4 regions of the Pseudomonas sp. R151218B TE3479 genome follow, and region 2 is predicted to be linked to each of the others. Evidence: predicted binding sites of a transcription regulator. Region 2 holds the regulator's gene; each other region holds the start of a gene.
What was found. Region 2 encodes sigma-54, which starts transcription at its own class of promoters, with help from an activator protein. Its sites were predicted from a motif close to ANTGGCATNNANNTTGCTNT; they were not measured.
Positions count from the first base shown of each region.

Region 1: AB7M32_RS00200 (pilin) is a predicted target of sigma-54. The motif match lies at 1,297-1,316, and genes of this name have one in related genera.
Region 3: AB7M32_RS13430 (CmpA/NrtA family ABC transporter substrate-binding protein) is a predicted target of sigma-54. The motif match lies at 1,238-1,257, and genes of this name have one in related genera.
Region 4: glnA (type I glutamate--ammonia ligase) is a predicted target of sigma-54. The motif match lies at 1,306-1,325, and genes of this name have one in related genera.

Region 1 covers NZ_JBRJHV010000001.1:43,913-47,311, reverse strand. The annotation lists gene pilB (type IV-A pilus assembly ATPase PilB) at 1-1,139, opposite strand, end outside; gene AB7M32_RS00200 (pilin) at 1,363-1,782, shown strand; gene AB7M32_RS00195 (BON domain-containing protein) at 2,070-2,423, shown strand; gene AB7M32_RS00190 (DUF2845 domain-containing protein) at 2,801-3,097, opposite strand; gene AB7M32_RS00185 (DUF748 domain-containing protein) at 3,099-3,399, opposite strand, start outside.
Region 2 covers NZ_JBRJHV010000001.1:2,019,433-2,022,831, reverse strand. The annotation lists gene lptB (LPS export ABC transporter ATP-binding protein) at 1-534, shown strand, start outside; gene AB7M32_RS08905 (RNA polymerase factor sigma-54) at 699-2,192, shown strand; gene hpf (ribosome hibernation-promoting factor, HPF/YfiA family) at 2,269-2,577, shown strand; gene ptsN (PTS IIA-like nitrogen regulatory protein PtsN) at 2,590-3,054, shown strand; gene rapZ (RNase adapter RapZ) at 3,057-3,399, shown strand, end outside.
Region 3 covers NZ_JBRJHV010000001.1:3,006,656-3,010,054, reverse strand. The annotation lists gene AB7M32_RS13435 (quinone-dependent dihydroorotate dehydrogenase) at 35-1,054, opposite strand; gene AB7M32_RS13430 (CmpA/NrtA family ABC transporter substrate-binding protein) at 1,392-2,603, shown strand; gene AB7M32_RS13425 (ANTAR domain-containing response regulator) at 2,618-3,193, shown strand.
Region 4 covers NZ_JBRJHV010000001.1:1,406,413-1,409,811, reverse strand. The annotation lists gene thiI (tRNA uracil 4-sulfurtransferase ThiI) at 1-1,091, opposite strand, end outside; gene glnA (type I glutamate--ammonia ligase) at 1,420-2,826, shown strand; gene AB7M32_RS06355 (chorismate mutase) at 2,947-3,399, shown strand, end outside.

The DNA.
Region 1 (3,399 bases), 2.0 Mb from region 2:
GCCTGGGCGAAGTCCAACCCCTGGCGCGGGTTCACGTTGACCTGATTGATGCCTTCCATGTTGATCTCCACCGGGTCTTCGGCGGTGGAAATATTGATGTCCACGGTGTTGAGGATATTCAGCCCGGTGTACAGCGACACGGTCTTGCCCGAGCCGGTCGGGCCGGTGACCAGGATCAGCCCTTGCGGTTGCTTGAGGGCGGCCATGTACAGGTCTTTCTGATCCGGCTCGTAGCCCAGGGCATCGATGCCCATCTGCGCACTGGAGGGGTCGAGGATCCGGATCACCACTTTTTCGCCCCAGAGCGTCGGCAGGGTGTTGACCCGGAAGTCGATGGACTTGGTTTTCGACAGGCGCATTTTCAGCCGGCCGTCCTGGGGTTTGCGCCGTTCGGAAATATCGAGGCTGGCCATGACTTTCAGGCGGGCGGCGATACGGGTCGCCAGTTGGATCGGCGGCCGGGCCACTTCCCGCAGCATGCCGTCGGTGCGCACCCGCACCCGGTAGATTTTTTCGTAAGGCTCGAAGTGCAGGTCGGAAGAGCCGCCCTTGATCGCGTCCAGCAGCATCTTGTTGACGAAACGCACCACGGGCGCGTCGTCGGTGTCCTGGCCGCTGATGGAGTCCTGCTTGGAATCGTCGATCGATTCGATGTCCAGACCGTCCAGGTCGACATCGCCCATGCCTTCCAGGCCCGTGCTACTGGATTCGAAAAACTTTTCGATGGCGTCGCTGAGCTTGTCGTCCTCCACCAGGATGGCTTCGGTGGTCAGGCCGGTACTGAATTGAATGTCATTGATGGCTTGGTGATTGGTGGGGTCGGAGATGCCTACGAACAACTTGTTGCCGCGCCGCCACAGCGGCAGGACGTGATGTTGGCGCACCAGTTTTTCGCTGACCAGGCCCGTGGGCTGGGTGTCCTTGTCCAGGCTGTTGAGGTCCAGCAGGGCGACGCCGAAATGCTCCGAGGCGATCTCCGCGACCTGGCGGCTCTGGACCAGTTTGTTCTGCACCAGGTAGCTGACCAGGGGGATACGACTGCGCTGGGCCTGTTGATACGCCTGTTGCGCGCTTTGCTCGGTGAGCAGTTCAGCCAGTACCAATTGCTTGGTCAGGCCGCTGAGGGCGATGTCATTCATGGGGATTCCGGCGGCGGACAGTTCATGACTTATAGCCTAGTCAAGCATCGACGCCAAACCAGCGAGCCTGCGTGACAAAAAACGTCAGATAGTGCGGTTGTTGAGGTAGGACGTCGCCGTTGTGCGAGTTCAACCCCTTTATTGATGGCGCTTCAGGGTTGGCATGTGCCCTGCAGTGGCCATTTCAGGTCATGAGATTTCGACTCATGCATGGGAGATGTCTATGAATAAGCAAAAGGGCTTTACGCTGATCGAGCTGCTGATCGTCGTGGCGATCATTGGCATTCTGGCGACCTTTGCGTTGCCGCAATATTCCAGGTACCAAGCGCGAGCCAAGGCCACGGCCGGGTTGGCCGAAATCACTGCCTTCAAGGTGCCGTACGAGGACAATATGAATCGAGGGGTTGACCCTACGATCGCCAACATGGGCATCACCTCACCTACCAGTAACTGCACAATCACCATTACAGGCACGGCGGCGGCCGGAGCCGGCACGATTGCATGTGCTCTCCTGAATTCGCCAGCTCTCGTCCAGGGGAGGACGATTACACTCTCGCGTTCGGCTGCAGGTGTCTGGACCTGTGCTTCTACTGCTGCCCAGGAGTTCTTGCCGACTGGCTGTACCGGTGCTGCGAATCCATAACCCATCCCGGTTGACTCGGCCCCGCTTAAACACCGGGGCTTTTTTTATGCGCGTTGGAAATGTTCGGCAATTCAGGTGCTTAGCAGCTGAGCGAAACCCGCAACTTGCATGTAGAAAGTCACGGGGTCATGCATTTTGCATGATTTCAAAAATTACCGCTTCGCTTAATCTATTGATTTATAAGCGGTTTATAAATGTTTCAAAACTGGCACAGCCTTCGCACTACTCCTGTTAACCCTGCCGGGATGCACCTCCGGCAGTTTCTGAGAAAAACAGGAGTTACTCGTATGAAGAAGTTCGCTATCACTGCCGCCGCTGCTACCGCACTGACCCTGACCATGGCTAGCGCATTCGCCGAGACCACTCAAGCAACTCAGGCTCCTATGATGCTGGCCGCAGGCGAGGTGACAGAGGCCAAGGAAGCCACCTCCGATACCTGGATCACCACCAAAGTCAAAGCTGACCTGGTCACCGAAAAAGGCATTCCAGGCACCGACATCAAAGTCGAAACCAACAAAGGCGTTGTGTCCCTGTCGTCCACTGTTGCCGTGACTGACGCTCAGAAAAACACCGCTGTGGCAATCGCCAAGAAAATCAAAGGCGTCAAGGCTGTATCGGCTGACGGCCTGAAAGCCGAGTAAGGCTAAGACTTCTCGCCTGGACTGGGAGAGGGCGCGGCAAGCGGGCTGAGTCATACGCTTGCCGTTGCTTTGGAGTTCATGCGAAGGCCACAGGGACGTGGCCATTACAGGCCCCCGGCATTCGTGCCGGGGGCCTGTTCTATTCTGGGGAGAAAAAATGTGCGGTCCGGCCGGGGAAACCGAGTTGGCCTTATCGCGAGCAAGCTCGCTCCCACAGGGATCGAGCTCCTTCAGAAAAAGTGATCAAGTCTGTTCCCACAGGGATCGAGTTCTTTCTGAAGAGAGTGATCAAGCCTGTTCCCACAGGGGTGCGAGTTCTGCCAGAAGGAATGCGGTCAAATGTGGGAGCGAGCTTGCTCGCGATGGCGGCGGCACATTCACTGCCCTCGCTTGCTGGTGATCTGCACCAGCCGATTCCCCTCGAAACGCAGGTACTGATACATGCCGCTGTTGGGCCCGTAGGTCCATTCTTCCACCGGGTATTCTTCCCGGCGATTGGCACTGCGTTTATAGCCCAGGTCATCCCGCGCCACAGGCTGCCCGCACTTTTGCAGCACTTCGCTGGAGCGGTCACCGACGCTGATCAACTGGCTGCCACAGCGCAGCGTATCGGCCGCCGACGCTTGGCCGGCGGCGAGCAATAGACCCAGGCTGAGCCCGTACACACACTTCATGTCATTCAGCATCCAGGTGCAGAGGAGTGATTACGCGACCGTCGCTTTCGGCCTGGCCGAGGCTGGCGTCGATGAAATACACGCGGTCGTCGGCCAATTGGCCTCTGTCCACCAGGAAGTCCTTGATACTGCTGGCCCGTTCCTGCCCCAGTTGACGCAATAGCACGTCGCTGCCGCTCCAGAACTTGATCACGCTTTCGCGTAGTTTCTCAATGCGCGTCTTTTTATCCAGTTGCGTCCATTCGGCAGGCGGCTGAGTCTTGAGGCGCGTGCGGTAGATGCCTTCGAGCAGTGGTGCCTTT
Region 2 (3,399 bases):
CTGGATGTCAGCCACCAGCCGATGCACGGCCGGGCGAAGGCCGGCATCGGCTATTTGCCGCAAGAAGCGTCGATCTTCCGCAAACTGTCGGTTGCCGACAACATCATGGCGATCCTCGAGACCCGCAAGGAGCTCGACAAGGCCGGTCGTCGCCAGGAACTGGAAAGCCTGCTGCAGGAATTCCACATCAGCCACATTCGCGACAACCTGGGCATGAGCCTGTCGGGTGGCGAACGGCGCCGTGTGGAAATCGCCCGCGCCCTGGCCACCGCACCGAAGTTCATCCTGCTCGACGAACCGTTCGCCGGTGTGGACCCGATCTCGGTGGGCGACATCAAGCAGATCATCCATCACCTCAAGGCCAAGGGCATCGGCGTGCTGATCACCGACCACAACGTGCGCGAGACCTTGGATATCTGCGAAACCGCCTACATTGTCAATGACGGCCAACTGATCGCCGAAGGTGACTCAGCCGCGATCCTGGCCAACGACCTGGTCAAGGAAGTGTACCTGGGCCATGAGTTCCGTCTGTAAGCACACGTGTCTGGCGAATTGCCCGGGCGTCGTTTAATTTTATTATGGCGACGCTCTAGGCAAACACTTCAGTTTCAGGCATATAATTTGCTTAAGTTTGGCGCTCTGGCGCCCTGTAGTGGATGGCGCATGTGCGCCGGCGAATAAGGTGTTAAGCCCCTGCCATGAAACCATCGCTAGTCTTGAGAATGGGCCAGCAGCTGACGATGACACCGCAGCTGCAACAGGCCATCCGCCTGCTCCAATTGTCGACCCTGGACCTGCAACAGGAAATCCAGGAGGCCCTGGAGTCCAATCCGATGCTCGAACGCCAGGAAGAAGGCGACGACTTCGATAACACCGACCCGCTGGCCGACAACGTCGAGCAGAAGACCAACACCGAGATCCCGGAACCGTCCTACCAGGAAGCCGCCCCGACGGTGGATAACCTCGAGGATGGCGAATGGAACGAGCGCATACCCAACGAGCTGCCCGTGGACACGGCCTGGGAAGATGTCTACCAGACCAGCGCCAGCAACCTGCCCAGCAGCGACGACGACGAGTGGGACTTCACCACCCGCACCTCGGCCGGCGAAAGCCTGCAAAGCCACCTGCTGTGGCAACTGAACCTGGCGCCGATGTCCGACACCGATCGCCTGATCGCAGTAACCCTGATCGACTGCATCAACAACCAGGGCTACCTGGACGAGACCCTCGAAGAAATCCTCGAGGCCTTCGACCCCGAGCTCGACATCGAGCTGGACGAGATCGAAGCCGTCCTCCATCGCATCCAGCAATTCGAACCGGCCGGCATCGGCGCCCGCAACCTGGGCGAGTGCCTGCTGCTGCAACTGCGCCAGTTGCCTGCCAAGACGCCATGGCTGGCCGAAGCCAAGCGTTTGGTCACCGATTACATCGACCTGCTGGGCGGTCGCGACTACAGCCAGTTGATGCGGCGCATGAAGCTCAAGGAAGATGAGCTGCGCCAGGTCATCGAGCTGGTCCAGAGCCTCAACCCGCGCCCCGGCTCGCAGATCGAATCCACTGAGCCTGAGTACGTGGTGCCCGACGTGATCGTGCGCAAGCACAACGATCGCTGGCTGGTGGAGCTCAACCAGGAGTCGGTGCCCAAGCTGCGGGTCAACGCCCAGTACGCCGGCTTCGTCAAGCGCGCCGACACCAGCGCCGACAACACCTTCATGCGCAACCAGTTGCAGGAAGCCCGCTGGTTCATCAAGAGCCTGCAAAGCCGCAACGAAACCCTGATGAAGGTGGCCACCCAGATCGTCGAGCATCAGCGCGGCTTCCTGGAGTACGGCGACGAAGCGATGAAACCGTTGGTCCTGCATGACATTGCCGAGGCAGTGGGCATGCACGAGTCGACGATTTCCCGGGTGACCACCCAGAAATTCATGCATACCCCCCGGGGCATCTATGAATTGAAATACTTTTTCTCCAGCCATGTCAGCACCTCCGAAGGCGGCGAATGCTCGTCCACGGCCATCCGCGCGATCATCAAAAAACTGGTGGCCGCGGAAAATCAGAAAAAGCCGTTGAGTGACAGCAAGATCGCTGGTTTACTGGAGGCACAAGGCATTCAGGTGGCCCGCCGTACCGTCGCCAAATACCGCGAATCCCTCGGGATCGCGCCTTCGAGCGAACGCAAGCGGTTGATGTAACAGGCCACGCCACAGCGTTCCAGTGGCAGGCATTTCTGCCTGCCGCTTTATGCACTGGCAACGAAGGAGAAGCTGTATGCAAGTCAACATCAGTGGACACCAACTGGAAGTGACCGAACCCCTGCGCACCTACATCGGCGAAAAACTCGACCGGTTGGAGAGGCATTTCGACAAGATCACCAACGTGCAAGTCACGATGAACGTCGAGAAGCTGCTGCAGAAAATCGAAGCCACGCTGCATATCCCCGGCGGAGAAGTGGTCGCCAACGCAGAGCACACAGACATGTATGCCGCGATTGACCTGCTGACCGACAAGCTGGATCGCCAACTCAAAAAGCATAAGGAAAAGACCCAGAGCCTCCTCCAGGGCGCGACCGGTCGTTAACCCCCCCAATCCATGATCCGACTAGAAACCATCCTGACCCCCGGCCGTTCCGAAGTGAACGCGCCGGGCGGCAGTAAAAAGAAAGCCCTCGAACACATTGCCAACCTGATCCACCGCGAGGTGCCAGATCTGGGAATGCAGGACGTCTTCGAGGCGCTGGTTGCCCGTGAAAAACTCGGTTCCACCGGTTTTGGCAACGGCATCGCCATTCCCCATTGCCGCCTCAAGGGTTGTACCGCGCCAATCAGCGCACTGTTGCACCTTGAAGCCCCCATAGATTTCGACGCCATCGACGGCGCCCCGGTCGACCTGCTGTTCGTATTGCTGGTTCCGGAAGCGGCGACCGATGCGCACCTCGAGCTGCTGCGCCAGATCGCCAGCATGCTGGACCGCAAGGAAGTGCGCGAAAAACTGCGCAGCGCGCCAAGTAACGAAGCTCTGTACCAGGTGGTCCTGGACGAGCAGAACGGTCATTAAACATGCGCATGATCATCGTCAGTGGCCGCTCCGGCTCCGGTAAAAGCACGGCCCTCAACGTGCTTGAGGACAGCGGCTACTATTGCATCGACAACCTGCCCGCCGGCCTGCTGCCGGAATTGGCCGAGCGCGCCCTGATCCACACCGAGCTGGCGCAGCCGCTGGTGGCGGTGTCCATCGATGCGCGCAACCTGCCGAGCCACCTGTCGCGCTTCCCTGAGTTGCTCGAGGAAGTACGCAGCCGGCATATTCAATGCGATGTGTTGTACCTGGACGCCGATGAGGAGACGCTGCTCAAGCGTTTTTCCGAAACCCGCCGGCGTCACCCGCTGAGCAACGCCAACC
Region 3 (3,399 bases), 990 kb from region 2:
GGGGTACTGCACTCCCCCTTACAGGCGCGGCTGATCAACCCAACGCCGCAATGGCATCCACCGACTCACGGATCAGCGCCGGCCCTTTGTAGATAAAGCCCGAATAGATCTGCACCAGGCTCGCCCCGGCGGTGATCTTCTCGGCGGCATGCTTGCCTTCGGTAATCCCGCCCGCCGCGATGATCGGCAAGCGCCCCGCCAATTCAGCGGCCAGCACCTTCACGGTGTGGGTGCTCTTGTCACGCACTGGCGCGCCAGACAAACCACCCGCCTCGTCACCGTGCTCCAGCCCTTCGACACCTTCGCGCCCCAAGGTCGTGTTGGTGGCGATCACCGCGTCCATGCCCGTCTCGATCAGGGCCTGGGCTACCTGGGTGGTCTCCTCGTCGGTCATGTCCGGGGCGATCTTGATCGCCAGTGGCACATGCCGGCCGTGGATCAATGCCAGTTCCGCGCGCCGCCCGGCCAGGTCGGCCAGCAGTTGCTTGAGGGAATCACCGAATTGCAGGCTGCGCAGCCCCGGAGTGTTGGGGGAGCTGACGTTGACGGTCACATAGCTGGCGTGGGCATAGACCTTGTCCAGGCAGATCAGGTAGTCGTCGACGGCCCGCTCCACCGGCGTGTCGAAATTCTTGCCGATGTTGATGCCCAACACGCCCTTGTATTTGGCCGCGGCCACACGGGCCAACAGATGGTCGACGCCCAGGTTGTTGAACCCCATGCGGTTGATGATCGCCTCGGCTTGCGGCAGGCGAAAGATCCGTGGCTTGGGGTTGCCCGGCTGTGGTCGTGGGGTAACGGTGCCGATTTCGACGAAACCGAAACCCAACTGGGCGAACCCGTCGATGGCCGCGCCATTCTTGTCCAGACCCGCCGCCAACCCGACCGGGTTGGGGAACTCGAGGCCCATGACCGTTACCGGCAGGTTCGCCGGGGCCTTGCACAGCAAACTGTTAAGCCCTAGACGCCCACCCGCACCGATCAGGTCCAGGGACAGATCGTGAGAGGTTTCCGGGGAAAGTTTGAACAACAGCTGACGGGCCAGGGTGTACATGGGCGGGGGTGACTCGTTCGACGAAATGAGGCGGGGATTATAGCCGGGGCGGAGGAGTGGGTGGGAACGAGCATGAATGAATTGTCCTGCACACCGGTTTCCTTTGCTGCGTAGCCTTGGAAGAGCCGACAAGATGAAAGACTCGGCGTCTTGAATCTTGATGCAAAGGTGGATGGGGCACGCACTGGCATATGCCTTGCACCCTTTTCGTTCATCGGTGCCCATGCCAATGGCGGAATGAGTGCCACACTGTTTTAAAGGACAACGGCGTCGTCATCCGGCTTGCCTTGGCAATCGTCCGGACACGGCGCTTTTTTATGTGCAAAGGTGAAGCGCGATGAATGAAGTTCCAGCCAACCCCCTGGCCTGGGTCAACGGCAGCGATGCCCCGGAAAAGAGCGCGGTCAACCTCGGTTTCATGGCCTTGAGCGACTGTGCCCCGGTGGTGGTCGCCGCCACTCAGGGCTTCGCCCAACCCTACGGCCTGACCCTGAACCTCAAGCGCCAGGCATCCTGGGCCAACCTGCGGGACAAACTGGTCAGCGGTGAAATCGATGCCGCCCACAGTCTGTATGGCCTGGTCTACGCCGTGCATCTGGGCATCGGCGGGGTCGCACCGACCGACATGGCGGTGCTGATGGGGCTGAACCAGAACGGCCAGAGCATCAACCTGTCCCATGGCTTGCAGGCCCAGGGCGTGACCAGTCCTGAAGCACTGGAACGGCACGTGCACCAAACTCGCCCGAAACTGACCTTCGCCCAGACATTCCCCACCGGCACCCACGCCATGTGGCTCTATTACTGGCTCGCCGCCCAGGGCATCCACCCCTTGTCGGACGTCGACAGCGTGGTGGTGCCGCCGCCGCAAATGATTGCGCACCTGCAAGCCGGGCGCATCGACGGGTTTTGTGTCGGCGAACCGTGGTGTGCCAGCGCGGTGAAGCAGAACCTCGGTTTTACCCTGGCGACCACCCAGACCATCTGGCCCGACCACCCGGAAAAAGTCCTGGGCTGCACCCGGGCGTTCGTCGAGCAATACCCCAATACCGCCCGGGCCTTGGTGATGGCGATCCTCGAAGCCAGCCGCTTCATCGAACAAAGCAGCGAAAACCGTCGCAGCACTGCGCAACTGTTGAGTGCACCCGAATACCTCGACGCCCCGCTGGACTGCATCGAGCCGCGTCTACTGGGGATCTATGCCGATGGCTTGGGCAACAGTTGGCAGGATCCCCACGCCATGCGTTTTCATGGCGGCGGCGAAGTGAACCTGCCGTACCTGTCCGACGGCATGTGGTTCATGACCCAGTTCCGTCGCTGGGGCCTACTGCGCGAAGACCCGGACTACCTGGCCGTGGCCCGGGACGTCCAGCAGCTCAAGTTGTACCGTGAAGCCTGTGCGGCGCTGGATATAACGCCCCCGGGCCAGGATATGCGCAGCAGCCAACTGATCGACGGCATCACCTGGGACGGCTCGGACCCGGTCGGGTACGCCCGCAGCTTCAAACTGCACGCCTTGAGCGATGCGGCTCCCCTTCTCGCCAGCCGCTGACAGGAGCCACGACCATGCTGCGTATCCTGCTGATCAACGACACCGCGAAAAAAGTCGGCCGCCTCAAGGCCGCCCTGATTGAAGCCGGCTTCGAAGTGATCGACGAATCCGGCCTGACCATCGACCTGCCGGCGCGCGTCGAAACGGTGCGTCCGGATGTGATCCTGATCGATACCGAGTCACCCGGTCGCGATGTGATGGAGCAAGTGGTGCTGGTCAGTCGCGACCAACCACGACCGATCGTCATGTTTACCGACGAGCACGACCCCAATGTGATGCGTCAGGCGATCAAGTCGGGCGTCAGTGCCTACATCGTCGAAGGCATCCACGCCGCGCGCCTGCAACCGATCCTCGACGTGGCCATGGCCCGCTTCGAAAGTGACCAGGCCCTGCGCGCCCAACTCCTGGCCCGGGACCAGCAACTGGCCGAACGCAAGCGCATCGAACTGGCCAAGGGCATGTTGATGAAGATGAAGGACTGCAACGAAGAACAGGCCTACACCTTGATGCGCCGCCAGGCCATGAGCCGCCAACAGAAGCTGATCCAAGTGGCGGAGCAGATCATCGCCATGAACGAGTTGCTCGGCTGAAAACCTTGTAGCACCTGGCCTGGCGCCATCGCGAGCAAGCTCGCTCCCACAGGTTTCATGGCCCTGAAAATCCAATGTGGGAGCGGGCTTGCTCGCGATAGCAATCTAACTTCCAATATCAATATCGACTGACCCACCGTCTTCGCGAGCAAGCTCGCTCCCACAGGTTTCATGGCCCCTGAAATCCAATGTGGGAGCGAGCCTGC
Region 4 (3,399 bases), 610 kb from region 2:
TGCTCCACCCGCCCGCGCTTGGCCGCCGTCTTCGGATTGACCGAGATGACGCCGCAGTATTCCGGCATGTGCCGGGCAAACTCGGCGGTACCGATTTCGTTGGCCTGGTCGATGATGTCCTGCTTGTGGCTGGCGATCAGTGGACGCAAGACCAGCTTCTCGGTCACGCAGTCGATCACCGACAGGTTCGGCAACGTCTGGCTCGATACCTGGGAGATCGCCTCGCCGGTCACCAGCGCATCGATTTGCAGACGGTCGGCAATTCGTGAAGCGGCGCGCAACATCATACGCTTCAAAATGACGCCCATATGACTGTTATCGACTTTGCCGAGAATCTCGCCCAGGACTTCCTCGAACGGCACACTCACAAATAACACGCGTTGGGAGCTGCCGTACTTCTTCCAGATGAAGTGCGCCACCTCCATCACGCCCAGTTCATGGGCACGCCCGCCGAGGTTGAAGAAGCAGAAATGGCTCATCAACCCGCGACGCATGATCTGGTAGGCGGCCACCGTGGAGTCGAAGCCACCGGACATCAGCACTAGGGTCTGCTCCAGCGAACCCAGCGGATAACCGCCAATGCTGTTGTGCTGGCTATGGATCACGAACAGCCGCTGGTCGCGAATTTCGATGCGCACTTCGATTTCCGGGTCTTTCAACGAAATACCGGCCGCGCCGCATTGCCGGCGCAACTGGCTGCCGACGAACTTCTCCACATCCATCGAGCTGAACGCGTGCTTGCCGGCGCGCTTGCAACGCACCGAAAAGATCTTGCCGGCCAGTGCGTCACCATAATGGAGCATGCATTTGGCGAGGATGTCGTCGAAATCCCCCAGCGGGTATTCATCGACTTGCAGAAAATGCGCGATGCCCGGCATGCAACTCAGGCGCTCGGTCATTTCCTTCAGGAGCTTGGGTTCGCTGACACGGGTTTCCAGTTCGAGGTTGTCCCACACGCCATTCACCACCACGGCCGGATCCAGGTCTCGGAGCACGGCACGGATGTTCTTGGCCAACTGGCGGATGAAACGCATCCGTACCGGGCGGCTCTTGATGGTGATCTCGGGGAAGACTTTTACGATTAGTTTCATGAAAACAGCGCGCGAACGGCCAGCCGAAAAAGGGGGGCGCGGATTATAGCGGAAATTGCTCAAGGTTTAACCAGTTAATGTGCAGATGGTTTTGAACGCACCAAAACAGGTCATTATCAATTGACGACGCCACATTGCAGTGCGTTATTGTCTGACAATCTTTGATTTACGCCTTTAAAAGCGTGGATTTGGTGCAAAAAACCCATGCTGGGGCACTGGCATGCAATTTGCTCCCTTGTGAGGCAGGTTGCCTTGGCAGAGTATTCGCGCCGGCATCACCCATATCTAAGGGCACTCCACTACCCGCCCGAAGCCACCCGGAGGACATATGTCGAAGTCGGTTCAACTCATCAAAGATCATGACGTCAAGTGGATTGATCTGCGCTTCACTGACACCAAAGGTACTCAACATCACGTGACCATGCCGGCCCGTGATGCGCTGGACGACGAATTCTTTGAAATCGGGAAAATGTTCGACGGCTCCTCCATCTCTGGCTGGAAAGGCATCGAAGCCTCCGACATGATCCTGATGCCGGACGACGAAACCGCCGTCCTGGACCCGTTCACCGAAGAGCCGACCCTGATCCTGGTCTGCGACATCATCGAACCTTCGACCATGCAAGGCTATGACCGCGACCCACGTGCCATCGCCCACCGCGCCGAGGAATACCTGAAGTCCACCGGTATCGGCGACACCGCTTTCTTCGGCCCTGAGCCTGAGTTCTTCATCTTCGACTCGGTCAAGTTCAAGTCCGATATCTCCGGTTCCATGTTCAAGATCTTCTCCGAACAAGGTTCGTGGATGTCCGACCAGGACGTGGAAGGCGGCAACAAAGGCCACCGTCCAGGCATCAAAGGCGGTTACTTCCCGGTTCCACCGTTCGACTTCGACCACGAAATCCGTACTTCCATGTGCAACGCACTGGAAGAAATGGGCCAGACCGTCGAAGTTCACCACCACGAAGTAGCGACTGCCGGCCAGAACGAAATCGGCGTGAAATTCAACACGCTGGTCAAGAAGGCTGACGAAGTACAGACCCTCAAGTACTGCGTACACAACGTTGCTGACGCATACGGCCGCACCGCGACCTTCATGCCGAAGCCTCTGTACGGCGACAACGGTTCGGGCATGCACGTTCACATGTCGATCTCCAAGGACGGCAAGAACACCTTCGCAGGCGAAGGCTATGCCGGTCTGTCGGACACTGCCCTGTACTTCATCGGCGGTATCATCAAGCACGGTAAGGCCCTGAACGGCTTCACCAACCCGTCGACCAACTCCTACAAGCGTCTGGTACCAGGCTTCGAAGCCCCGGTCATGCTGGCCTACTCGGCTCGCAACCGTTCCGCCTCGATCCGTATTCCTTACGTGAACAGCCCGAAAGCCCGCCGTATCGAAGCTCGCTTCCCGGATCCGGCTGCCAACCCGTACCTGGCCTTCGCTGCACTGATGATGGCCGGCCTGGACGGTATCCAGAACAAGATCCACCCTGGCGATGCCGCTGACAAAAACCTGTATGACCTGCCGCCTGAAGAGGCCAAGGAAATCCCACAGGTATGTGGCAGCTTGAAAGAGGCCCTGGAAGAGCTGGACAAGGGCCGTGCGTTCCTGACCAAAGGCGGCGTATTCAGCGATGACTTCATCGACGCTTACATCGCGCTGAAAAGCGAAGAAGAAATCAAGGTTCGCACCTTCGTACACCCACTGGAATATGAGCTGTACTACAGCTGCTGATCCGGTAGCGCCGCCACGTACGGCGTGAAATAAAGAAAGGCCTCCTTCGGGAGGCCTTTTTTATGGGCGCCGGTTACGTGCATGATGCCCCGTCGCTCCCCATAGAAGACGAGACTGCCCATGACTTTGCGCTTCAAGCTCTGCCTTGCCCTGTCTGCCGCGCTACTGGCCTCCACCGCCGGAGCCGCCTCGACTCCCGCCCCCGAGGCCCTGACCCCGTTGCTTAACGCCATTGGCGAACGCCTGGCCATCGCCGATCAAGTGGCGCTGAGTAAATGGGACAGTGGCAAACCCGTAGAGGACCGACAGCGCGAGCGTGAGGTCATTGCCGCCGCCGTCGCCCAGGCACCGGCCTACAAGCTGAGTAGCGAAACCGTGGAAGCGTTTTTTGCCGCCCAGATAGAAGCCAACAAAATGGTGCAGTACATCAACTTGTCCGACTGGGCCCTGGACGGCAAGGCCCCGGACCTCCCGCGCCCGGACCTGGTGGGGCAGATCCGCCCGCAGCTCGACCGCCTGCAGAAACGCCTGCTGCAACAACTGGCCGACTTCGCCCCCTACCGCACCGATCCG